DNA from 3 places in the Micromonospora sp. NPDC050784 genome. Region 3 is predicted to be linked to each of the others. Evidence: predicted binding sites of a transcription regulator. Region 3 holds the regulator's gene; each other region holds the start of a gene.

Region 1 (8,009 bases), on a different contig from region 3:
GCCAAGGCGATCATCGCCGCCACGAAGAAGGCCGGCCTCCCGGAGCGGGCCGCGGTCATCTCGATCGCGACCAGCCTGCAGGAGTCGAAGCTGGAGAACCTGGGTCACCTCGGCGACATGAACGACCACGACTCGCTGGGCCTGTTCCAGCAGCGCCCGAGCTCGGGTTGGGGCACGCCGGAGCAGATCACCGACCCCGAGTACTCCACCACCGCGTTCCTCAAGGGTCTGAAGCAGGTCGACGGGTGGCAGGACATGCCGCTGACCGACGCCGCGCAGACCGTGCAGGTATCGGCCTACCCGGACGCCTACGCCCAGTGGGAACAGCAAGCCACCGACCTCGTCGCCCAGCACTGGAACAGCTGACCCACACCACCACCGCACCGCGAAGTCTGACAACGACCGCTGGCCGGCACCCGCAACCCCGGGGTGCCGGCCAGCGGCATTTCTGTGCTCGGAGCCCGCAGATCTTGGACACTTTCCGTTCCGCGCGAACGGAAAGTGTCCAAGATCTGCATGCACGTTCTGGGGTATCACCGGTCAACCAGCCGGCCCGACCGACCCGAAGGAGAGTCGCGGGAACCCGTAAGGCAGGTCGCGAACCAGCCCGCCGACCAAAGAGCAGGTCGCGGACACAGCCGCCGACCCACAGAACAGGTCGCGGACACAGCCCGCCGACCCGCAGAGCCGTCACACACACCGCCCACCGGAGGGCAGAGGACGCCGCGGAACACAGGTCACGGACGCAGCCCGAGGGCGACGCAGTGCCGTGGGTCAGCGGACGGTGACGGTGACCGTGTGCCAGCCGGTGGCGCCATCCGGGACGACGTCCTGCGTACGCTCGGTTTGGGTTTCACCTGTCGCGTCCGTCGCCCGGACCTGAAGTCGGTGTTCGCCCGGCGTGGCGTCCCAGCGCCAGGACCATTGCACCCAGGTGTCCACCGACACGGTCGGGGCCAGCGCGGCTTCCTGCCACTGGCCGTCGTCGACGCGTATCTCGACTCGGCGGATGCCCCGGTGCTGCGCCCAGGCCACTCCGGCGACGGTCACCGGTCCGGCGGTCAGCCGGTTGCGCCCCCGGGGCGTGTCGATCCGCGACTGGGTCTTGATCGGCCCCTGGGGGGACCAGCCGCGCGGCACCCAGTACGCGTCGAAGTCCGCGAACCGGGTCAGCTCCAGTTCGGTCACCCACTTGCAGGCCGACACGTAGCCGTAGAGGCCCGGCACCACCACCCGGACCGGGAAGCCGTGCTCGACCGGCAGCGGCTCACCGTTCATTCCGACGGCCAGCAGCGCGTCCCGCCCGTCGCGCAGCGCGGCGGTGGGGGTACCGCAGGTCCAACCGTCGACCGACCGACCAACGACCTGGTCGGCGTCGTCGTCGGGCTCGACCTCGTCCAGCAGTTCCCGCAGGGGTACGCCGAGCCAGCGGGCATTGCCGATCAGGTCCCCGCCCACCTCGTTGGAGACGCAGGCCAGCGTGACGTACCGCTCGACCAGCGGTCGGGCCAGCAGATCCGCGTAGCTGTAGGTGCGCTCCTTGCCGACCCTCCCGTGTATCCGCAACCGCCAGGTGTCCGGGTCGACCTGGGGTACCACCAGCGCGGTGTCGATCCGGTAGAACCCGAAGTTCGAGGTGACGTACGGCGCGAGCTGGGTCAGTGAGAGGTCCGCGCCTGCCGGCACGGCCGGTGCGGGGGCGACCGGCACGGGCAGGCGGATCGCGTCGCGGGCTGCGGACACGCCGCGCCGACCCGCCAGCCACCGCCCACCGAGACCGGCCACCACGGCCGTGCCGAGCAGCACCCCGCTCCCGGTGAGGAACCGCCGCCGCGACTCCGGGTCGACTTCGGCGGGCCCGACCGCCGCCGTCGGCCCAGCGGGAGTCACTGGCACCGGGCCAGCCGGCGACACCGGACCGCCGGACGACACCGGGCCAGCGGACGGAAGAGGACCAGCGGTCGGCGTGGGTGGTGACCAGGGCCAGGGGTTCAGCTCGAACGGTCCGGCGATGAACAGCCAGAGCACCAGGGCGCCGAGACCGGCGCCGACCAGCGACGGCAGCGCGTCGGCGAGGTCCGCCCCGGAGCGGGTCAGCGCGGCGGCCACCCCGATGGCGCCGAACGCGGCGATGCCGGCCAGGCCGAGTGCCAGCCGGCGGATCGCCAGTACGCCGAACAGCGCCGCGAAGCCGCCCAGCAACACGGCCGTGCCGACCAGCAGCGCGATCTTGTCGGCGGTGCCGAAGAGGTCGATGGCGAGTTGCTTCAGCGACTCGGGGACGGCGTCGACGATGACCCCGCCGACCGCGACCAGGGGCGCCGACCGGGGGCCGGTCAACACCGCGACCGGTTCGGCGATCCCGATCGCGACGGCGGCGGCGGTGATTCCGGCCAACGCGGCGTACCGCCGTGACGTGGTGCTCATCGGCCCAGTGTGCGCGATCATCTCGCCCGGTCGCCAACAACGTCAGCGTTCGGTAATGACCTGCCAGCCCACCCAACGAAGCGGGGCACACCGCCGTACGGCGGTGTGCCCCGGTGTCGCTACCGGATCAGAAGCCCGGGCCGTGCTGGTGGCCGTGACCGTGACCGTGGCCGTGCCCGCCGGCGGCGGCCGGCTCGGCCTGCTCCGGCTTCTCGACCACGAGGCTCTCCGTGGTGAGCAGCAGACCGGCGATCGAGGCGGCGTTGGTGACCGCGTTGCGGGTCACCTTCACCGGGTCGATGATGCCGGCCTTGACCAGGTCGACGTACTCGCCCTTGGCGGCGTCGAGGCCGTTGCCCCACTTGAGGTCGGCGACCTTCTGCGTCACGACGTAGCCGTCGTGACCGGCGTTCTGGGCGATCCAGCGCAGCGGCTCGACGAGCGCCTTGCGCACGACCGAGACGCCGACCTTCTCGTCACCGGTGAAGCCCAGGTCGTCGTCGAGTACCGAGAGGATCTGCACCAGGGCGGCGCCGCCGCCGGGCACGGTGCCCTCCTCGACCGCAGCCTTGGTCGCCGCGATGGCGTCCTCGATGCGGTGCTTGCGCTCCTTCATCTCGACCTCGGTCGCCGCGCCAGCCTTGATGACGGCGATGCCACCGGAGAGCTTCGCCAGCCGCTCGGCCAGCTTCTCCCGGTCCCAGTCGGAGTCGGAGGCCTCGATCTCCTTGCGGATCTGGGACACCCGGTCGGCGACGTCGGCCTTCTGGCCACCGCCGTCGACGATCGTGGTGTTCTCCTTGTCGACCACGACGCGCCGGGCGGTGCCGAGCACCTCCAGGCCGACCTGGTCGAGCTTGTAGCCCAGCTCCGGGGCGACCAGCTCGGCGCCCGTGGAGATCGCGATGTCCTGGAGCATCGCCTTGCGCCGGTCACCGAAGCCCGGGGCCTTGACCGCGCAGACCTTGAGGGTCTTGCGCAGCGAGTTGACCACCAGGGTGGAGAGCGCCTGGCCGTCCACGTCCTCGGCGATGATCAGCAGGGGCTTGCTGTTCTGCAGGACCTTCTCCAGCAGCGGCAGCAGCTCCTCGATCGCCGAGATCTTCTGGGTGGTGACCAGGATGTACGCGTCCTCAAGGACGGACTCCTGACCCTCCAGGTCGGTGACGAAGTTCGGCGAGATGAAGCCCTTGTCGAACTGGAGACCCTCGGTCACGTCCAGTTCGGTGGTGAGCATCGAGCCTTCCTCGACGGTGATGACACCGTCGCGGCCGACGCGCTCCATCGCCTCGGCGATCAGATCGCCGATCGTGGAGTCCTGCGCGGAGATCGTCGCCACGTTCGCGATCGACTCCTTGCTGGTGACCTCGGCGGCACGGCCGAGCAGCGCCTCGGAGACCTTGGTGGCCGCCGCGTCGATGCCCCGCTTGAGGCCGGCCGGGTTGGTCCCGGCGGTCACGTTGCGCAGACCCTCGCGAACCATCGCCTGGGCCAGCACGGTCGCGGTGGTGGTCCCGTCGCCGGCGACGTCGTTGGTCTTGGTCGCCACCTCCTTGACCAGCTGCGCGCCAAGGTTCTCGTACGGGTTGGTGAGCTCGATCTCCTTGGCGATGGTCACACCATCGTTGGTGATCGTCGGCGCACCGAATTTCTTGTCCAGGACGACGTTGCGCCCGCGCGGGCCGAGGGTGACCTTGACCGCGTCCGCGAGGGCGTTGACACCGTGCTCCAGCAGGTGTCGGGCGTCGTCCGAGAAGCTCAGGATCTTCGCCATTAATGTCCCTTCGAAGCGCCATTGCCCCGGCCCGGCGAGCCGGACCGGGGCAGTGGCACTGATCGGTTGCTTACTTCTCGATGACCGCGAGGACGTCGCGGGCGGAGAGCACCAGGTACTCCTCGCCGGCGTACTTGACCTCGGTGCCGCCGTACTTCGAGTAGAGGACGGTGTCGCCGACCTGCACGTCAACCGGAACCCGGTTGCCGTTGTCGTCGACGCGCCCCGGGCCCACAGCGAGGACGGTGCCCTCCTGCGGCTTCTCCTTGGCGGTGTCGGGGATCACGATGCCCGACGCCGTGGTGGTCTCAGCCTCGTTCGCCTGGACCACGATGCGGTCCTCGAGCGGCTTGATCGCAACCTTGGTCGCGGTAGTCACGGGCATACCCTCCTGGGGTACTGGTTTCGTTGCTGGCCAGCGGGGCTGACCAGCGTCAATCTGCCTCATGCCACCGGGCGGTGCCGTCGTCGCGGGTGCCGGTCCGCCTGGCGTGCGCACCCGGGTCGCGAGACCCGGAAGCTGGCACCCTCAGGGTGAGAGTGCTAATCGCAGGTTATTCCGTGGCTAGCACTCCGTCAAGGAGAGTGCCAGCGCGTCGCGCCCCGCCAGTCAGGATTTCCTGGGTGGCCGGGACAATGGCCGGGTGGATCTCGATCAGCTGGCGGCGCTGCGTACCCCCGAGGGGTCGGCCGCGCTCACGGCGGCGGCCGGGCTGGCCGGCGGTGATCCACTGGTCGCGGCGTCGGCGCTGCGCTCGGCCGGGGTGCCGCCGACGTTGGCCGCCGCGGCCCTCACCCAGGCCGAGCTGCGCCACCGGGCGACAGCCAAGTTCGGCCCGTCCGCCGCTGGGATGTTCCTCACCCGGCCCGGCCTGGAGCAGGCCACCCGCCGGGTGGTCGCCGACCGGCGGGCCGCCCGGTTGTACGCGGCCGGCGTGCGCACCCTGGCCGACCTCGGGTGCGGGCTCGGTGCCGACGCGCTGGCCGCCGCCCGTGCCGGCATCCGGGTGTACGGGGTGGAGGCCGACCCGGTGACCGCGGCGATGGCCGCCGCCAACGCCGAGGCGGCCGGGCTGGCCGAGCTGTTCACTGTCGAGTGCGGCGACGCGACCGGGTTCGACGTGTCAGGGGTCGACGGGGTCTTCTGCGATCCGGCCCGCCGCACGACCGGCACCGGGCGGCGGATCTTCGACCCGCGCGCCTACTCGCCGCCGTGGGACTTCGTCACCGGCCTGGCCGAGCGGGTGCCGCGCACCGTGGTGAAGGTGGCGCCGGGCCTGGACCACGCGCTCATCCCGCCCGGCGCGGAGGCCGAGTGGGTCGGCGTGGACGGCGATCTGGTCGAGGCCGCGCTCTGGTGCGGCGACCTGGCGGAGGTGCCCCGCCGCGCCACCCTCTACCGTCAGCGGGGCACCGAGGCCCGCCGCCACCAGCTCACCGGCTCGGGTGCCGCCGAGGCGCCGGTCGGGCCGCCGCGCCGCTACCTGTACGACCCGGACCCGGCGGTGGTGCGCGCGCACCTCGTGGCCGAACTGTCCACCGACCTGGACGCCACCCTGGGCGATCCGAGCATCGCCTACCTCTACGCCGACCAGCCGATCCGCACCCCGTACGCGCGCTGCCTGGAGATCACCGACGTGCTGCCGTTCTCGCTCAAGCGCCTGCGGACGCTGTTGCGCGACCGTCGGGTGGGCCGCGTGGAGATCCTCAAGCGGGGTTCGGCGCTCACCCCGGAGCAGCTCCGGCGGGACCTACGGCTGGCCGGGGACGAGTCGGCGAGTCTGGTGCTCACCCGGGTCGGCGGCGCACCGACGGTGCTGATCGGCCGGCCGGTCGAATAGGGCCTGACACAGGTACTAGCCTCGTCGCTGTGGCGGGACAGGGCACGCCGGCAACGGCACTGTTGGTCAAGCGCGGCATCGCGCATCGCACCCATCCGTACCGGGTGTCGCCGGACGCCCCGAACTACGGAGCGTTGGTGGCGGTGGCGCTCGGCGTGGCACCGGAGCGCGTGTTCAAGTCGCTGGTGACCGAGGTCGACGGCGCGCTCACCGTGGCGGTCGTTCCAGTCACCGGCGAGCTGGATCTCAAGGCGCTCGCGGCGGCGGTCGGCGGCAAGCGGGCGGCGCTGGCCGACCGGGCGGTCGCCGAGCGGGCAACCGGCTACGTACGCGGTGGGATCAGCCCGCTCGGGCAGCGTCGACGGTTGCCCACCGTGCTGGACGAATCCGCGCTGGATCTCCCGACGATCTATGTCTCGGCTGGTCGGCGCGGTCTGCAACTCGAACTGGCCGCGGCGGATCTGGTGGCGCTGACCGACGCCCGCACCGCGTCGTTGCAGACCCACTGACGACCGTCGTTACGTCGACTCCCCCGTGGGATACCCGGGGAGTAACAGTCGCGTTGCTGAATTGTTATCGCTCCCAACAAACTATGCACCTGCGCGGTCTTGTGGAGCCGGTGTGACGCGAAATACGTTGCCGGACACAACAAAACAACACCTCCCCCACCTCCGAAAGGACCCTGCACATGCGTAAGGGGATCCTCACCATCGCCGCCGTGGGCCTGCTCACGACCGGCGGCTTGACCGCCTGCAGCGACGACTCCGGCACCGGCTCGGCCGACTCCAAAAAGACTCCCAAGATCGGCGTGATCCTTCCGGACAGCAAGTCCTCCCCCCGCTGGGAGACGGCGGACCGTCGCTTCCTGGAGGAGGCGTTCAAGGCCGCCAACGTCAAGTACGACATCCAGAACGCCCAGAACGACAAGGCCGCATTCCAGACCATCGCCGACCAGATGATCACTAGCGGCGTCACCGCCCTCATGATCGTCAACCTGGACTCCGGCACCGGTAAGGCCGTACTCGACAAGGCCAAGTCGCAGGGCGTCGCCACCATCGACTACGACCGGCTCACCCTCGGCGGCTCCGCCCAGTACTACGTCAGCTTCGACAACGAGACCGTCGGGAAGCTCCAGGGCGAGGGTCTGGCGAAGTGCCTGACCGACAAGGGCGCCAAGAACCCCGTCGTGGCGTACCTGAACGGCTCCCCCACCGACAACAACGCCACCCTGTTCAAGGCCGGCTACGACTCGGTACTCAAGCCGAAGTTCGACTCCAAGGAGTACACCAAGGGCCCGGACGACGCCGTGCCGGGCTGGGACGGCCCCACCGCCGCGACCATCTTCGAGCAGCAGCTCACCGCGACCAAGGGCAAGATCGACGGCGTGCTGGCCGCCAACGACACTCTCGGCAACGCCGCCATCTCGATCCTGAAGAAGAACAAGCTCAACGGCAAGGTGCCGGTGACCGGCCAGGACGCCAGCGTGGAGGGCCTGCAGAACATCATCGCCGGTGACCAGTGCATGACCGTCTACAAGGCCGTCCGGGAAGAGGCCAAGGCCGCGTCCGACCTGGCCATCGCACTGGCCAAGGGCGAGAAGAAGGACACCGGCCAGACGGTGAAGGACCCGGAGGGTGGCCGGGACGTCCCCTCGGTGCTGCTCACCCCGAAGGCCATCTACAAGGACAACGTCAAGGACGTCATCGCCGACGGCTACGTGACCAAGGAGCAGATCTGCGCCGACGCGTACGCCAAGCTCTGCGCCGGCGCCGGCATCAGCTGACCGACGCCGCAGTACCCGCCGGGACGACCATCGCCGCCCGGCACGGGAGCACCCTCCCGTGCCGGGCGGCGCCCGCCGGACGGGCCCCGCCCCTCCCTTAAGAAGGAGACCCCCGTGTCCGCGACTCCCCTGCTGGAACTTCGCGGGATCGACAAGAGCTTCGGTCCCGTCCAGGTGCTCCGCG
Region 2 (8,009 bases), on a different contig from region 3:
TCCGTCGAACGTCACCGGCGCCGGCCAGGTCGACGCCTACGCCGCCGTTCGCGCCGCCCAGCAGTAGGAAGGTTTCCTTCCTGAGGCGTTGAGCCGGGTGTGCGGCCCTTGAGCTGGTGATCTAGGGTCGGCGACCATGGACGCCGAGATCACCGTCACCGAGCTGACCGCCGACCTGGTCCCCAGCGTCGTACAGCTCTGCCAGCAGGCCCTCGACCTGCCCGAGGACGCCGCCGAGGCGGCCGCCATCGTGGACGTGCTCTGGCCCCGGGCCACCGCCGACCGGCCCGTGGTCGGGCTGGGCGCGTACCGGGGTGCGGACCTGATCGGGGTGCTGATCTGCTCGGTGTCGTCGACCGAGCCGGGAATCGGGCACGTGGACCTGGTCGCGGTCCTCCCGGATCAGCGGCGTCGGGGCGTCGGCCGGGCGCTGCTCCAGCGGGCCGAGCGAGTGCTCGCCGAACGTGGGGCGACCGAGGTGCTGCTGGCCGGAAACCCGCCCTACTACGCGTGGCCGGGCATCGACGTCCGCTACACGCCGGCGGTCTGCGCCGCCCTCGCGCTCGGCTACCAGCAGGACCGGACCGGCTGGAACATGACCGCGGACCTGTCGTACGACGGGTCGCCGGCACTGCGGTCCACCGAGGCGGCCGAGCGCCGGCTGGCCGACCAGGGCGTAACCGTACGCCGGGCGGAGCCGGCGGACCTGCCGGCGCTGACGGCGTTCGCCCGGTCCACCTTCGGGGGCGCGTGGGATGGCGAGCTGGCCGGGTCGGTGGGGCGCGCCGACGCCGGTTGCCACCTGGCGGAGCGAGACGGCGAGGTGCTGGGCTTCGCCGCGTACGGGTCGTCCCGGCCGAGTTGGTTCGGGCCGATGGGCACCGCACCGGCCGCGGAGGGGTCGGGCATCGGCGGGGTGCTGTTGCGGCGCTGCCTGCGCGACCAGCGGGCGGCGGGGCTGGACCGGGCACAGATCGGCTGGGTGGGACCGGTGCCGTTCTACTCGGGCAGCGCGGGTGCGCGGATCGAGCGGGTGTTCTTTTTGTACCGGCGAACCCTACCGATGGCGTAACCGGGGCAAACAGGACATAGATCCATTCGCCCGCATCGGCCATCGACGCCCCCTACCGTTTCGGTAGAGGAGGCAGCCATGACCACGGATGACAACCAGACCGAGGACGGCCCGCCGATCACCTGGAAACCGGTGGGTGAACTCCCCGGCCAACTGCCGTTCGACCGGCTGGACTACGGCGACGCGGAGCAACTGGCCGAGATGACCACCAACGGTGAGCCGTCGGTGGCCGAGGAGCCGCAGGAGATGGTGGACGCGCCGATCCAACTGCTTCCGCCGTACAACCGGGCACAGAAACGGCGCAACCAGCGCCCACTACCGACCTGACGACGAACGGGGCGGACCGCGTCAGCGGCCCGCCCCGTTCGGTGTCGGAACTGGACTCAGAAGTCCATGTCCCCGCCACCCGGGCCAGCCGGGGCAGCCGGGGTCTTCTCCGGCTTGTCCGCGACAACGGCCTCGGTGGTGAGGAAGAGCGCCGCGATGGAAGCGGCGTTCTGCAGCGCCGAGCGCGTCACCTTGGCCGGGTCGATGATGCCCGCGGCCAGCAGGTCGACGTACTCGCCGTTGGCGGCGTTCAGACCGTGACCCGCTTCGAGGTTACGGACCTTCTCCACCACGACGCCGCCCTCAAGGCCGGCGTTGACGGCGATCTGCCGCAGCGGGGCGTCCAGCGCGACCTTGACGATGTTCGCACCGGTCGCCTCGTCGCCGACCAGGTCGAGCTTGTCGAAGGCGGTCTTGCCGGCCTGCACCAGCGCGACGCCACCACCCGGGACGATGCCCTCCTCGACGGCGGCCTTCGCGTTGCGAACGGCGTCCTCGATGCGGTGCTTGCGCTCCTTGAGCTCGACCTCGGTGGCCGCGCCGACCTTGATCACCGCAACGCCGCCGGCCAGCTTGGCCAGCCGCTCCTGCAGCTTCTCCCGGTCGTAGTCTGAGTCGCTCTTGTCGATCTCGGCCCGGATCTGGTTGACCCGGCCCTGGATCTGCTCGGCGTCACCGGCACCGTCGACGATGGTGGTCTCGTCCTTGGTCACCACGACCTTGCGGGCGCGGCCCAGCATGTCGAGGCTGGCGGCGTCGAGCTTGAGGCCGACCTCCTCGCTGATGACCTGACCACCGGCGAGGATGGCGATGTCGGTCAGCATGGCCTTGCGGCGGTCACCGAAGCCCGGCGCCTTGACGGCGACCGACTTGAAGGTGCCACGGACCTTGTTGACCACCAGGGTGGCGAGGGCCTCGCCCTCCAGGTCCTCGGCGATGATCAGCAGCGGCTTGCCCGACTGCATGACCTTCTCCAGGATCGGGAGCAGGTCCTTCACCGACGAGATCTTGCTGTTGGCGATCAGGATGTACGGGTCGTCGAAGACGGCCTCCATACGCTCCGGGTCGGTCATGAAGTAGGCCGAGATGTAGCCCTTGTCGAAGCGCATACCCTCGGTGAGCTCCAGCTCCAGCCCGAAGGTGTTGCTCTCCTCGACGGTGATGACGCCTTCCTTGCCGACCTTGTCCATCGCCTCGGCGATGATCTCGCCGACGGTGCTGTCGCCAGCGGAGATGGAGGCGGTGGAGGCGATCTGCTCCTTGGTCTCGACGTCCTTGGCGAGCTTGGACAGCTCCTCCGAGACGCTCGCGACCGCAGCCTCGATGCCCCGCTTCAGGGCCATCGGGTTGGCGCCAGCGGCCACGTTGCGCAGGCCCTCGCGAACCAGGGCCTGGGCCAGGACGGTCGCCGTCGTCGTGCCGTCACCGGCAACGTCGTCGGTCTTCTTGGCGACCTCCTTGACCAGCTCAGCGCCGATCTTCTCGTACGGGTCCTCGAGCTCGATCTCCTTGGCGATGCTCACACCATCGTTGGTGATGGTGGGGGCACCCCACTTCTTCTCGAGCACGACGTTGCGGCCCTTGGGGCCGAGGGTCACCTTTACGGCGTCGGCGAGCTGGTTCATGCCCCGCTCGAGGCCGCGGCGAGCCTCTTCGTCGAAAGCGATCATCTTGGCCATACGGCGTTGTCCTCCTGGACACTCACGGGCCACCCGAGATGTGTGCCCCGGATGGGCCGCCTGGTGTGCGCACCTAGGGACGTCGCCACCTGGCGACGACGACGTCCTTCGGCCGGGCCGGATAGCCCGCGACGACCGGCCATGTGCTGCCCCGGTGTCTCCACACCGGTGCAACCTGGCCCCACCGTCCCGACCGTTGGCACTCACGGTATGCGAGTGCCAATGACTTGTTTAGCACTCTCCCCTGCCGAGTGCAAGCACGATGGGGCCGCTCAGCCGAGTTCCGCGGCCAGTCCGGGAGCGTTCACCGGCGCCTCATGGGCGCGCTGCTCGGCGTATGTCACCAACAGACCGACCAACTGGGCGAGGTGGGCCGGCAGGGCCAACACGGCGGTGATCCCGATCACCACCACCGCCCCGGCCGCGGTACCCGGCGACGCGAACGGATCCGTACCGAACGCCGAGGTGCCCACCCCCTCCAGCGAGCTGGAGACCACACTGACGACGATCACCGCCAGCGCCACCAGGGCCACCCGACCGAGCAGCAGGCCCAGCCGGTCGTGGAACATCCGGAACGAGCGACCGATCGGGTTGTGGCGTTCGAAGAGGTAGACCGGGCCGGCCATGCTCAGCGCGAACGCCAGATAGATGCCCGGCAGCACGCAGAAACAGACACCGACGCCGATGAGCAGGCTGATCAACAGGGTCCAGCCCCACAGCCCGAGCGCCCGACGAAGGCCGTAACGCAGCGCCGACTCCAGGCCGGCCGGCTGGCCGGCGGCCTGCCGGGTGATCACCCAGCTGCCCGAGGCCCACCCGACGGCCTGCACCACGCCCACCAACAGACTGCCGCCGACCAGCACGAGAAGGAGGCTCCCCAGCTCGGCGGCGAAGTTGTCCGGCAGCACGGGGCTCGGATTCGACTCGGCCTGGGCGGCCCACTTCGCCGACGGGTCCACCCCGAGGGCGATCACCGAGAGCACCGCCGCCGGCAACACCTGGGTGAGCAGCATGATCGGCACCAACTGTCGCCAGCCCCGACGCAGCGCTCCCCCGCACCGGCCGAACCAGCCGCCGATGCCTGCGCCGGGCGGGGTGACCAGGGCATCGTTCGGGTCGAACCCGTAACCCGGCGGGTACCAGCCAACCGGCGGCCCCGGGTACCACGACTGCCCGCCATAGGGGCCCGACCCGGGCGGGTAACCCCCGGTGGGCGGGAACGCCCAGCCCTGCGGCGGCGGAGCCGCACCCCAGGCGCCCTGCGCGGGATCCCAGCCGGGCGGCGGACCGGCCTGACCGGCGGGCGGACCAGCCGGAGGCATGCCCGGCCCCCAACCAGGCGGCGGGCCAGCCTCGCCGGCGGGCGGACCAGCCGGATGGGCGCCCGGCCCCCAGCCAGGCGGCGGACCGGCGCTGCCAGGGTCGCCGGCGGGTGAGGACGGGTCGGACGGGTCCGGCTCCCCCGACCCGGGGGACGGAGTGGGCGGGGGTGGCTGGTCGGTCATGAACGCTCCTCGGCATCGGCTGGAACGGTTCACGATCTTCCCGGCTACGCGCCCCTGCCGCAGCCCCGAATCACGGGCCGATCGGCCAGGAAGCTCAGCCGATGACGCGTACGTGCTCTGCCTGCGGACCCTTCTGGCCCTGGGCGACCTCGAACTCGACCCGCTGACCGTCGTCCAGCGCCTTGTAACCGTCCATCTCGATCGCGGAGAAGTGGACGAACACGTCCTGACCGCCGTCGACGGCGATGAAGCCGTAGCCCTTTTCGGCGTTGAACCACTTCACGGTGCCCTGTGCCACGGTGCACTTCCCTCACTTTGCGCGGTCTTGCCTGACCCGGCGCACGGCGCGGCCGGGCGCCCCGACCACCGACTCAGCAATCGATGACCGCCATTGAGCCAGGTGACCGAAATCGCACGTTACACGAGCAGTGACGGCCGCGCACGGCCACAAATCGGACACACTTCGGGGCTTCCCAAACGCAATGATCGGCCGGGTTCCCGATCCACCAAGATTCGCGTGCGTCATTACGAGTGGACCAAAGGGGCTGCCGCCCGCCCTCACGGTGACGGCAACCGGGCACAGCTCACGGAAACGGCGTCCATCCGCTGTGGTAGGCATGCGGACATGACCACCGACATGGGCTCGCCGGCCCCGCGGCTCGCGGAGATCCGCCGGGTCCGGCCGGAGGACGCCGCCCGGATGCGGGCGCTGCGCCTGGAGATGCTGGCCGACGCGCCGTTGGCCTTCCTGGAGACCCTGGCGGACGCGGCGGCCCGACCGCACAACGAGTTCGCCGCCCGGGTGGCGTACACCTCGGCCGGTCTCAGCAACGCCCAGTTCATCGCCGACCCGGGCGGCCGGCTGGTCGGGCACGCCGGTGGCACGACCGCCCCGAACGAACCCGGGCTGACCGTGATCTACGCCGTGTACGTCACGCCGACCTGGCGCGGCAGCGGACTGCTCGGCGAGCTGATCGACGGGGTGGCCGCCTGGTCGCGAGCCTGTGGCCGACCGGAGCTGCTGCTGGAAGTGGTGGTCGGCAATGACCGCGCCTACCGCGCCTACCAGCGCCTGGGCTTCAAGGACACCGGGGTACGGGTCCCCCACCCCACCATCCCAGCCCTCACCGAACTACAAATGCGCCGCCCAGCCTGACCCAGGTCCGGTGATCAAGAGGTTTGCGTCAGAAACGGAGTTGGCGCTGACGCAAACCTCTTGATCACCGAGAGTAGCTACCGAAACTCAGGCGTGCCGCCGAGACTGCACGATCCGGAATCGGTTGGCCACGTACGCCCCGTCCGTCAGCGCCGAGTTGGCCGCCGCGTTGGCCCCACTGCCGTGGAAGTCGGAGAACGCCGCCGACTGGTTGACGAAGACGCCGCCGGTGAGGTTGCAGGACAGGTGCACCCCGACCTCGACCGCTACCGCCTCGGTCGCGTCCAGCACCGCCTCGTCGGTCGAGTAGACCCCGGCGGTGAGCGCGCCCTTCTCGCCGACCGTCCGGCGCAGCAGTTCCAGGCTGTGCGCGGTGGAGTCGGTGGCGATGGCGAACGAGATCGGCCCGAACCATTCCCGGCCGTACGTCTCCGCGTCGTCCGCGGTCAGCTTCACGATCGTCGGGGTGCGCACCACGGCGTCGGCGTACGACGGGTGGGTTACGGCGCGCGACTCCAGCACCGGCTCGCCGACCTTGGTCACTTCGGCCAGTCGCTCCAGCACCCCGTCGTTGACGATGGCGCCGGTCAGTTCCACGCCTCGGGCCGGGTCGGCGGTGAGCTTGCCGACCGCGGCGGCGATCCCGCCGGCCACCTCGTCGAAGCTCTTGTGCCCCTGGTCGGTCTCGATGCCCCCGGCCGGGATGAGGATGTTCTGCGAGGTGGTGCACATCTGACCGCTGTAGAGGGTCAGCGTAAAGCCGAGGTTGCGGCACATGCCGGTGAAGTCGTCGGTGGAGTCGATGACGACGGTGTTGAGGCCGGCCTTCTCGGTGTAGACCGATGCCTGCCGGGCGTGCGTCTCCAGCCAGTCGCCGTACTCGGTGGAGCCGGTGAAGTCGACGATCTTGACGGAGCGGTGCAGGGCCAGGTCGCTGGCGAGCTTCTCACCGGGCGCCTCGGCCGCCAGCATGATCAGGTTCGGGTCGAACCCGGCCTCGGCGAGCACCTCCCGGGCGTACTTCACGGTGATGGCCAGCGGCAGCACCGCGCGCGGGTGCGGCTTGACGATCACCGGGTTGCCGGTGACCAGCGAGGCGAACAGCCCGGGGTACGAGTTCCAGGTCGGGAAGGTGTTGCAGCCGATCACCAGCGCCACCCCACGCGGCACCACGTGGAACGTCTTGGTCATCCGCAGCGGGTCACCCTTGCCGGCGGCCTTCTCCCAGCCCGCCGTGCCCGGGTGCCGGGTCATCTCGGCGTACGCGTACGCCAGCGCTTCCAGCGCCCGGTCCAGCGCGTGTGCGCCGCCGGCCTGGAAGGCCATCACGAACGCCTGCCCGCTGGTGAACTGCACCGCGTTTGCCAGCTCGAAGATGTGCTTGTGCAGCCGGTCGAGGATCTCCAGGCAGACGCCCACCCGGGCCTGCGGGCCGGCGTCGCGCCAGGCCGGCAGCGCGGCGGAGGCGGCGTTGACCAGTTCACCGGGGCCGGCGTGCGGGTACCGCACCGCCAACTCCACCCCGAACGGGCTCGTCTCGGTGGCGACCCGGGCGCCCGCGCCGGGCTGGTCGAGCGGAAAGTCACCACCGAGGTACGCCTCGAAGGCGGCCTTGCCGTCGGCGGCGGCGGTCTCGCCGTACACCCGGGGGCTGGGGGATTCGGGGTAGGCGGACCAGTACCCCCGCTCCGTGATCGCGGTCAGCGCACGGTTGAGGGTGTCGGCGTGCCTGTCGTACAGGGGATGCGGGGTCTCCGTCATGCCCGCCATCATGCCTGAGTCCGGTCCGCGAGCAGTAGCGCGAATGCCCGACAGCGGCTCATGCCTGAGTCCGGTCCGCGAGCAGTAGCGCGAATGCCCGACAGCGGCTCATGCCGCAGTCGAGTTCCGCAGCAGAAGCGCCAAGGGCCGCGGGGTTGCTCGTGACGGCAGCGGGTAACCGCGGGCCTTCGGCCAGGAGAAGCCGGCCAGGGGAGGGCGGCGGGTGAGGATCACCGAGATCCGGGTGCACGGGGTCGCCGACAAGGGGCCCGAGGCGATCCTCGACCGGCCGATCGTCGCGCGGGTCGCCGGAGACGACAACGCCGCCTTCTACCGGCCGCGGCCCGGCTACGGTGCCCCCGCCGACCGCGACGGGGTGACGCTTGAGGCGTACCGCTGGAGTCGGTTGACCGGCGGTACGGCGACCCGGACGTTCTCCCTGGTCCTGCTCCTGCCGTTCATGCTCAGCAACATCGCGGTCTGGATGCTGCCGGTCACCGGTCGCGGCG
Region 3 (8,009 bases):
CTTGGGGCGGATGGTGCGCCCGCGCCGGGAGAGGATGTTGAGGGTCAGGACCTCGGCGGGCCGCTCGGCGCTGCCCTGCTCGAGCATGCCGACGGTACGCCGGACGGCGTCACTGGTCAGGGTCTCGCCTTTCTCGATGAGTTCGAGGAGCTCGCTGAAGACCCGCTCGGCGAGGGCGTTGTCCGCGGGGTCACCGGTGATGGTGATCTCGTTGCCGCGGACGTGCACGTCACTGGAGACCGAGCGTTCGACGAGTCTGAGGATCTCGTCGCCTGCGCCGAGCAGATTGACCATGATCTTCGGGTCGGGCACGGTGATCCTGGTCTGCACCCGGGGCGGGCCGGGAGGTGGGGTGCCGGTCATAGGTTGGGCCGAAGGGCCCTGCGCCACCTGCTCTCGATCTCGGCGCCGGCCTGCTGGCCTGGCGTGCGGACGTTACACCCATCGTATCGGTTCAACGCGGGCCGCATCGCGCCCATTTCCGCTGGCCGCGATCAACTCCCGGCCCGGAAGTCGTACCGGTCGAAGGTCTCCTGATGGCGGGTGAACCGGTACGTCGCCCAGTGCATTCGGACCACCGCGCCGGCCTCGTCCCGGGTCAGCCGCAGCAGCTCACCGGCCTCCCGACCGGAGACCACCCGGAACACGTCCGGCTGGTCCGCCAGCGGGGTGAAGATCGCCGGCGGACGTCCGGCCGGGTCACCGACCCCGCGCGCCCGCAGGGTGCCGTCGTGCCAGGAGAAGACGTACTCGGAGCCCTCGCCCCACCAGCGGCCGAGCGCACCCCGCAGGGCCGCCGGCGCGGGCGCGCCGGGCCGCCAGGGCTCGATCTCGGCCGGGTCGTGCTCGACCGCCGCGGCGAGCAGCCGGTGCGACAGGTCGAACAACTCGGTCGCCGTGCCGGACGAGCCGAGCACCGCTGCGCCCATCGCGCCGGCCGTGCCGTCGCCGCCGCGCCGGCCGTACACCCCGGCGAGGAACCCGGGCATCGCTCCGTCGTGCCCCACGTGCATCACCCGTTCCCCCTGTGGGATCAGGATCAGCCCGAGCCCGAAGCCCGCCGCCCAGAGCGTCTCGTCGGTGGTGGTCAGCGGCCAGCGCATCTCGTCCAGGGTGGCCGGGGCGAGGACCGCGCCGGCCGGGTCCAGCGCCGCCGGGTCGGCCAGGAACGCCGCCCAGCGGGCCATGTCGGTCGCGGTGCTCCAGAGCTGGGCGGCCGGGCCGACCGCGCCGAAGTCGGTCGGTGGTTCCGGGTGCGCCTCGTCGGAGTACGCGTCGACCAGGAACCCGGTGGCCGCCGTCGGCCGTGGGGTCACCGTGGTGTCGGTCAGCCCCAGCGGCGTCAGGATCCGCTCGGTGAGCGCCTGGGCCCAACTGCCGCCCCGGAGCCGGGCGACGAGTTGCCCGAGTACGGCCAGGCCCAGGTTGGAGTAGTGGAACCGACGGCCGGTCGGCAGCACCCGCTCGGCCCGGTCCAGCTCGGCGACCAGTTGGTCGGCGTCCGGTGCGCGCAGGCTGTCCCACACATCGCCGAACGGCTCGCGTTGCAGGCCGGCGGTGTGCGACAGCAACCGACGCACGGTCAGCTCGCCGTGCGCCGGGAGGTCCAGGTGCCGGCCCACCGGGTCGTCCAGGTCCAACAGCCCGTCGTCGCGGCACTGGAGGACCAGCACCGCGGTGAACGTCTTGGTGACCGAACCGATCCGGAACTGGGTGCCCGGCCCGAGCGGGCTGTCGGTGCCGGTCTCGCCGACGGTGCAGCTCCAGAGCGGTCGGTCGGCCCGGTGCAGCGCCGCCGACACCGCCGGCACCCGGGCCTCGGCCTGCACCCGCCGCACCAACCGGTCCAGGTGCTCGTTGCCGCGACTGTCGGGACCGCGCTCGCTCACGCCGCCGCTCCGCTTCGCTGCGCGCCGGCGTGAGGCGCCGCGCTACTGAGCCTGCTGGTTCGCTCGGTGCGCTCGCTCACGCCAGGTCCCGGGCGAGCATCGGGCCGAGCGGCGCACCACCGAGCAGGTGCGCATGCACGTGGAACACCTCCTGCCCGCCGTACGCGCCGGTGTTGAACATCAGCCGGAAACCGTCGCCGAGAAGGCCCTCGTCCTCGGCCACGGCGGCGGACGTCGCCAGCACGTCGGCGGCCAGCGCCGGGTCACCCTGCGCGAGCGTGGCGACGTCGGCGTAGTGCTCCTTGGGGATGACCAGGACGTGCACCGGCGCCTTCGGGTCGATGTCGCGGAAGGCGAGGGTGGTGTCGGTCTCCCGGACCACGGTGGCCGGGATCTCCCCGGCGACGATGCGGCAGAACAGGCAGTCGGATCCCATCGGGGCAGTGTAAGGACTAACGGGTCGGGGGCGCTCCCGCGCAGCATGCGCCGCCGGCCCGTTCGCAGGGAAGGTACGGCTGAGGCAGGATGGCCGGCATGACGGATCGGGCGGTACTCGTGACCGGGGCCTCGCGCGGGATCGGCCGCGCGGTGGCGATGGCGTTCGCGGCCAGCGGCGACCGGGTGGCGATCCACCACCGGGACTCCGCCGACGCGGCCGAGCAGCTACGCGCGCAACTCCCCGGCGACGGGCACGTGGTGGTCCGCGCCGACCTCACCGATCCGGACGCGGTCCGGGTCATGGTCGACCGGGCCGCCGAGCTGCTCGGCGGGCTGGACGTGCTGGTCAACAACGCCGGGACGTACGGCGACCGCGACGACCCGCACCCGATCTTCGGCGCCTCGTACGAGGAGTGGCAGAAGCGCTGGCGGCAGGTGCTGGAGACCAACCTGACCGGCGCCGGCAACGTCACCTGGTGCGCCGCCCAGCACATGCGCGAACGCGGCGGGCGGATCGTCAACGTCTCGTCCCGTGGCGCGTTCCGCGGCGAGCCGGAGCAGCCGGCGTACGGCGCCAGCAAGGCGGGGCTGAACGCGCTGGGCCAGTCCCTCGCCGTGGCGCTCGCGCCGTACGGCATCACGGTCGCCACCGTCGCGCCGGGCTTCGTGGCGACCGACATGACCACCGAGCACCTGCGCGGCGAGCGGGGCGCGGCCATCCGGGCGCAGAGCCCGTTCGACCGGGTGGGCCGACCGGAGGAGATCGCCGCCGCCGTGCACTGGTTGGCCTCGCCGCAGGCGGAGTGGGCCTCCGGCACCATCGTCGACCTCAACGGCGCCTCCTACCTGCGCAGCTGAGGTCGACGCCGCCGGCACATCACCCGGCCGGGGAGGTGGTTGGCGGTTCGCGTGCGGGTAAGTCCCACCGACATGGCCGACTCCGCGCTGCTGGACCTCACCGCCGACTACCGGGTGGCCGATGGCCACGACGACGACCCCGTCCTGCTCCGCCCCGACGGCACCCCCGTCGAGACCTGGCGCGAGGACTACCCGTACGACGAGCGGCTGGACCGCGACGAGTACGACCGCGACAAGCGGCTGCTCCAGATCGAGCTGCTGAAACTCCAGGACTGGATCAAGGAGTCCGGCGAGCGTCTGGTGATCCTCTTCGAGGGCCGGGACGCGGCCGGCAAGGGCGGCACCATCAAACGCTTCATGGAGCACCTCAACCCGCGTGGCGCGTCGGTGGTGGCGCTCGCCAAGCCGGACGAGCGGGAAGCCGCCCAGTGGTACTTCCAACGGTGGCTGGCGCACCTGCCGGCGGCCGGTGAGATCGTGCTGTTCGACCGTTCCTGGTACAACCGGGCCGGCGTGGAGCGGGTGATGGGCTTCTGTAGCCGCAAGGAGTACCTGGAGTTCCTGCGGCAGGCCCCGGAGCTGGAACGGATGCTGGTGCGCTCGGGCATCCGGCTGGTCAAGTTCTGGTTCTCCGTCTCGCAGAACGAGCAACGCACCCGGTTCGCGATCCGCCAGGTCGACCCGGTCCGGCAGTGGAAGCTGTCCCCCATGGACATCGCCTCGCTCGACCGGTGGGACGAGTACACCGAGGCCAAGGAGGCGATGTTCTTCTGGACCGACACGGCCGACGCGCCGTGGACGGTGGTGAAGAGCAACGACAAGAAGCGGGCCCGCCTCGAGGCGATTCGGCACGTGCTGCACCGCTTCGACTACACCGGCAAGGACCCCGAGGTGGTCGGCACGCCGGACCCGCAGATCATCGGGCCGGCCGGGCTGGACCTGGGGCCGGAGGAAGAGGTGGTGCCGGTCTTTCCCCGCCCCTGACCGAGCCCGACGATCACCAGCGGCCGAGGCGGGTGGCGAGCACGCTGAGGGCCGCCACCCCGGCGGTGGAGGTGCGCAGCACGGCCGGCCCGAGGCGTACGGGTCGCCCGCCGGCCTCGACGAAGGCGGTCAGCTCGGCCGGGGCGATGCCACCCTCCGGGCCGACGACCAGGACGATCTCGCCGATGGAGGGCAGCTCGGCGGTGGTGAGCCGGTCCTCGGCCTCCTCGTGCAGCACGAACCCGGCGGCGGCACCGGCGATCCGGCGGGCCACCGTGGCGGTGGACTCGTCGGGCGCGCCGGCCACCACCGGCAGCCACGGCCGGCGGGCCTGCTTGGCCGCCTCCCGGGCGGTGGCCACCCACTTCTCCCGGGCGCGTACGCCCCGGTCGCCGCGCCACTGGGTCACCGAGCGCGAGGCGGCCCAGGGCACGATCTCGTCCACCCCGACCTCGGTCATCGCCTGCACGGCCAGCTCGCCCCGGTCGCCCTTGGCGATGCCCTGCACCACCGCGATCCGGGGGACCGGCGCGTCCGCGTACCCCCGGGAGGTGACGGTGACCTCCAGGCTGCCCCGGCCGACGGCCGTGACCACGGCGGCGGCCGTGCCACCCCGCCCGTCGGCGAGCAGCAGCTCCTCGCCGACGCGCAGTCGTTGCACGGTGGCGGCGTGGTGCCCCTCCGGGCCGTCCAGGGTCAGCGCGTCACCGGTGGGCAGCGCCTCGACCAGGAACAGCGGTGCGGACACCTCAGGCGTGCCCGTTGAACGCGTCGCGCATCCGGGAGAAGAAGCCGCCCTGCTTGGATAACTCGGCGACCTCCTCACCACGGGTCTTGGCGAAGTCGCGCAGCATCTTCTCCTGGTCCGGGTCGAGCTTGGTCGGCGTCCGCACGTCCAGGTGCACGTAGAGGTCGCCCCGGCCGGTGCCGCGCAGGTGCGGCACGCCCCGGGCGCGCAGTCGCAGCGTGCTGGCCGGCTGGGTGCCGGCCTTGACGTCGACGGTCTCCTCGCTGTCCAGCGTCTTGATGGTCAGCCGGGTGCCCAGCGCCGCCGCCGTCATCGGCACGGTGACCCGGCAGTGCAGGTCGTCGCCCTTGCGGGAGTACACGTCGTGCGGGCGCTCGTGGATCTCCACGTAGAGGTCACCGGCGGTGCCGCCACCGGGGCCCACCTCGCCCTGCTGGGCCAGTCGGATCCGCATGCCGTCCTCGACGCCGGCCGGGATCTTGACGGTCAGCGAGCGGCGGGTCCGCACCCGGCCGTCGCCGGCGCAGGTGGGGCAGGGGTGCGGGATGGTCGTGCCGTAGCCCTGGCACACGGTGCACGGCCGGGCGGAGACCACCTGACCGAGGAAGGTGCGCTGCACCGACTGCACCTCGCCCCGACCGCCGCACGCCTCGCAGGTCGCCAGGTGCGTGCCGGCGGCCGTACCGGCGCCGGAGCAGGTGGTGCAGAGCACGGCGGTGTCGACGGTGATCGGGGCCTCGACGCCGAACGCCGTCTCGTGCAGGTCAAGTTCGAGTCGCAGGATCGCGTCCGCGCCCGGGCGGGTACGCGGCCGTGGGCCACGGGCGCCACCGCCGGCGCCGCCGAAGAACGCGTCCATGATGTCCTGGAAACCGACGAACGGGCCGGCGCCTCCGGGGCCGCCCGGGCCTCCGGCGCCGCCGCCACCCGGGGCGAGCGGGTCGCCGCCCAGGTCGACGATCTGCCGCTTCCGGTCGTCCGAGAGGACCTCGTACGCGGCGTTGATGTCCTTGAACTTCTCCTGAGCCTCCGGGTCCGGATTGACGTCCGGGTGGAACTGGCGCGCCAGCTTGCGGTAGGCGCGCTTGATCTCGTCATCGGAGGCTTCCCGGCTCACACCGAGAATGCCGTAGTAGTCCCTGGCCACTGCGTTCCGTGTCCTCATGTTCGTCTCGCGTTGCGCCGGTCGGCGGCCGCAGCCGGCCGCGTCGGCCCTGACCAATCAGTTCTGGGCCAGCAACTCGCCCACGTAGCGTGCCACGGCGCGCACCGTGGCGATGTTGCCGGGGTAGTCCATCCGGGTGGGCCCCAGCACCCCCAGACCGCCCACGATGGTGGTGCCCGGGCCGTACCCGGTGCTGACCACCGAGGCGGCGCGCAGGTTGTCGAACTCGTTCTCGTCGCCGATCAGCACCCGGGTCGTGCTCGGCTCGGTCTCACCGATGAGCTTGAGCAGCACGACCTCCTCCTCCAGCGCCTCGAGGATCGGCCGCAGCGAGCCCTGGAAGTCGAGCAGGCCGCCCCGGGTGAGGTTCGCGGTGCCGGCGAGGGCGATCCGTTCCTCGTGCCGTTCGACAAGCGTCTCCAGCAGGACGGTGGCGAGCGTGGTCATGGTCGGACGCAGCCCGGTCGGCGCTTCCTCGACCAGCGCCTGCACCAGCGGCGGCGTCTCGGACAGCCGGGCGTTGGCGAGCTTCTCGTTGATCAGTCGGCGCAGGTCGGTGACGTCGTCGGCGGGCACCGGCCCGGGCAGCTCCACGAGTCGCTGCTCCACCCGCCCGGTGTCGGCGATCATGACGAGCATCAGCCGGGTGGTGGAGATCGGCACCAGCTCCAGGTGACGTACCGAGGAGCGGGCCAGGCTCGGGTACTGCACGACGGCGACCTGTCGGGTCAGTTGGGCGAGCAACCGCACCGTGCGGTGCACCACGTCGTCGAGGTCGACCGCGCCGACCAGGAAGCGCTCGATGGCCCGGCGCTCGGCCGGGCTGAGCGGCTTGACCCGGGACAACCGGTCGACGAAGAGGCGGTAGCCGCGGTCGGTGGGCACCCGGCCGGCACTGGTGTGCGGCTGCCGGATGTAGCCCTCCTCCTCCAGCACGGCCATGTCGTTGCGGACCGTGGCCGGGGAGACCCCGAGCTGGTGCCGCTCGACCAGCGCCTTGCTGCCGACCGGCTCCTGGGTGGAGACGTAGTCCTCGACGATGGCGCGGAGCACGGCGAGTTTCCGGTCGTCGAGACCCATCCTCCGCACCTCCTGTCGCACGTCGGCCGCCGGCCCTGCGGGCCGGCCAGGCCGTCCTGGCACTCGACTGTAACGAGTGCCAGTCTACGTCGGCGGGCCCGCCGACGCGATGATCAACGGCCACCCGTCGGTGCGGCCCACGCCACCCCGCCGGGCCGATCGGCCCGCACCGCCAGGCGGTGTCGCTCTGGTGCGGCGTTGCCACCGGCCCCTACCGTGACATCCATGACTGAACCTCCTCGCCCACCCGGGTCGGGCGACTCCGGCAACTACCCGCCGGAGCCCACCTCGCCGGGCCCGTTCCCGTCGGCCGAGCCACCCACCGCACCACTCTCCGGGGCGCCCGGCCCGGCCGGGTATCCCCCGGCCGGTGGCTATCCGCCGCCCACCGGTGACCAACCGCCGTCGGGCGGCTACCCTCCGGCAGGCGGCTACCCCCCGCCCGGGGGCTATCCGCCACCCGGGGGCTACCCGGCCGGTGGGGCCTACGGCGGTCCCGGCGGCGGCTACGCCAACAACGAGGACAAGACCTGGGCGCTTGTCGCGCACTTCGGCGGCGCCCTCGGCGCGCTGGTCAGCTTCGGTCCGCTGGGCTTCGTCGCCCCGCTCATCGCCTACCTGGCCCGCGGCCAGCAGTCGCCGACCGTGCGGGCGCACGCCCTCGCCGCCCTGAACTTCCAGATCCTCTGGTCGATCATCGCGTTCGTGCTGCTCTTCGTGAGCTGGTGCCTGCTCTTCCTGCCCAGCATCGCCGTCGTGGTGATCCAGATCCTGTTCGGGATCATCGCCGGCATCAAGGCCAACGAGGGCACCCCGTACCGCTATCCGATGACTGCCAACTTCATCA

What was found. The regulator HrcA, encoded in region 3, represses chaperone genes, less so after heat shock. The targets are predictions, from matches to a motif close to GGTTNGCACNCTCNNNNNGAGNGTGCNAACC.
Region 1: groES (co-chaperone GroES) is a predicted target of HrcA. The motif match lies at 4,720-4,750, and genes of this name have one in related genera.
Region 2: groL (chaperonin GroEL) is a predicted target of HrcA. The motif match lies at 3,273-3,303, and genes of this name have one in related genera.

Annotation. Positions count from the first base shown of each region.
Region 1 covers NZ_JBITGG010000008.1:162,795-170,803, forward strand. Annotated here, with positions in the region: gene ACIBD9_RS13755 (hypothetical protein) at 1-366, shown strand, start outside; gene ACIBD9_RS13760 (molybdopterin-dependent oxidoreductase) at 775-2,427, opposite strand; gene groL (chaperonin GroEL) at 2,555-4,201, opposite strand; gene groES (co-chaperone GroES) at 4,272-4,586, opposite strand; gene ACIBD9_RS13775 (methyltransferase domain-containing protein) at 4,846-6,042, shown strand; gene ybaK (Cys-tRNA(Pro) deacylase) at 6,072-6,551, shown strand; gene ACIBD9_RS13785 (sugar ABC transporter substrate-binding protein) at 6,731-7,825, shown strand; gene ACIBD9_RS13790 (ATP-binding cassette domain-containing protein) at 7,940-8,009, shown strand, end outside.
Region 2 covers NZ_JBITGG010000001.1:235,452-243,460, forward strand. Annotated here, with positions in the region: gene ACIBD9_RS01100 (S8 family serine peptidase) at 1-67, shown strand, start outside; gene ACIBD9_RS01105 (GNAT family N-acetyltransferase) at 137-1,072, shown strand; gene ACIBD9_RS01110 (hypothetical protein) at 1,151-1,399, shown strand; gene groL (chaperonin GroEL) at 1,456-3,078, opposite strand; gene ACIBD9_RS01120 (hypothetical protein) at 3,351-4,400, opposite strand; gene ACIBD9_RS01125 (cold-shock protein) at 4,678-4,881, opposite strand; gene ACIBD9_RS01130 (GNAT family N-acetyltransferase) at 5,209-5,739, shown strand; gene paaN (phenylacetic acid degradation protein PaaN) at 5,827-7,500, opposite strand; gene ACIBD9_RS01140 (hypothetical protein) at 7,724-8,009, shown strand, end outside.
Region 3 covers NZ_JBITGG010000025.1:71,944-79,952, reverse strand. Annotated here, with positions in the region: gene ACIBD9_RS27850 (PhoH family protein) at 1-363, opposite strand, end outside; gene ACIBD9_RS27845 (serine hydrolase domain-containing protein) at 495-1,889, opposite strand; gene ACIBD9_RS27840 (histidine triad nucleotide-binding protein) at 1,966-2,325, opposite strand; gene ACIBD9_RS27835 (SDR family NAD(P)-dependent oxidoreductase) at 2,424-3,185, shown strand; gene ppk2 (polyphosphate kinase 2) at 3,237-4,169, shown strand; gene ACIBD9_RS27825 (16S rRNA (uracil(1498)-N(3))-methyltransferase) at 4,183-4,917, opposite strand; gene dnaJ (molecular chaperone DnaJ) at 4,919-6,064, opposite strand; gene hrcA (heat-inducible transcriptional repressor HrcA) at 6,140-7,162, opposite strand; gene ACIBD9_RS27810 (DUF4870 domain-containing protein) at 7,388-8,009, shown strand, end outside.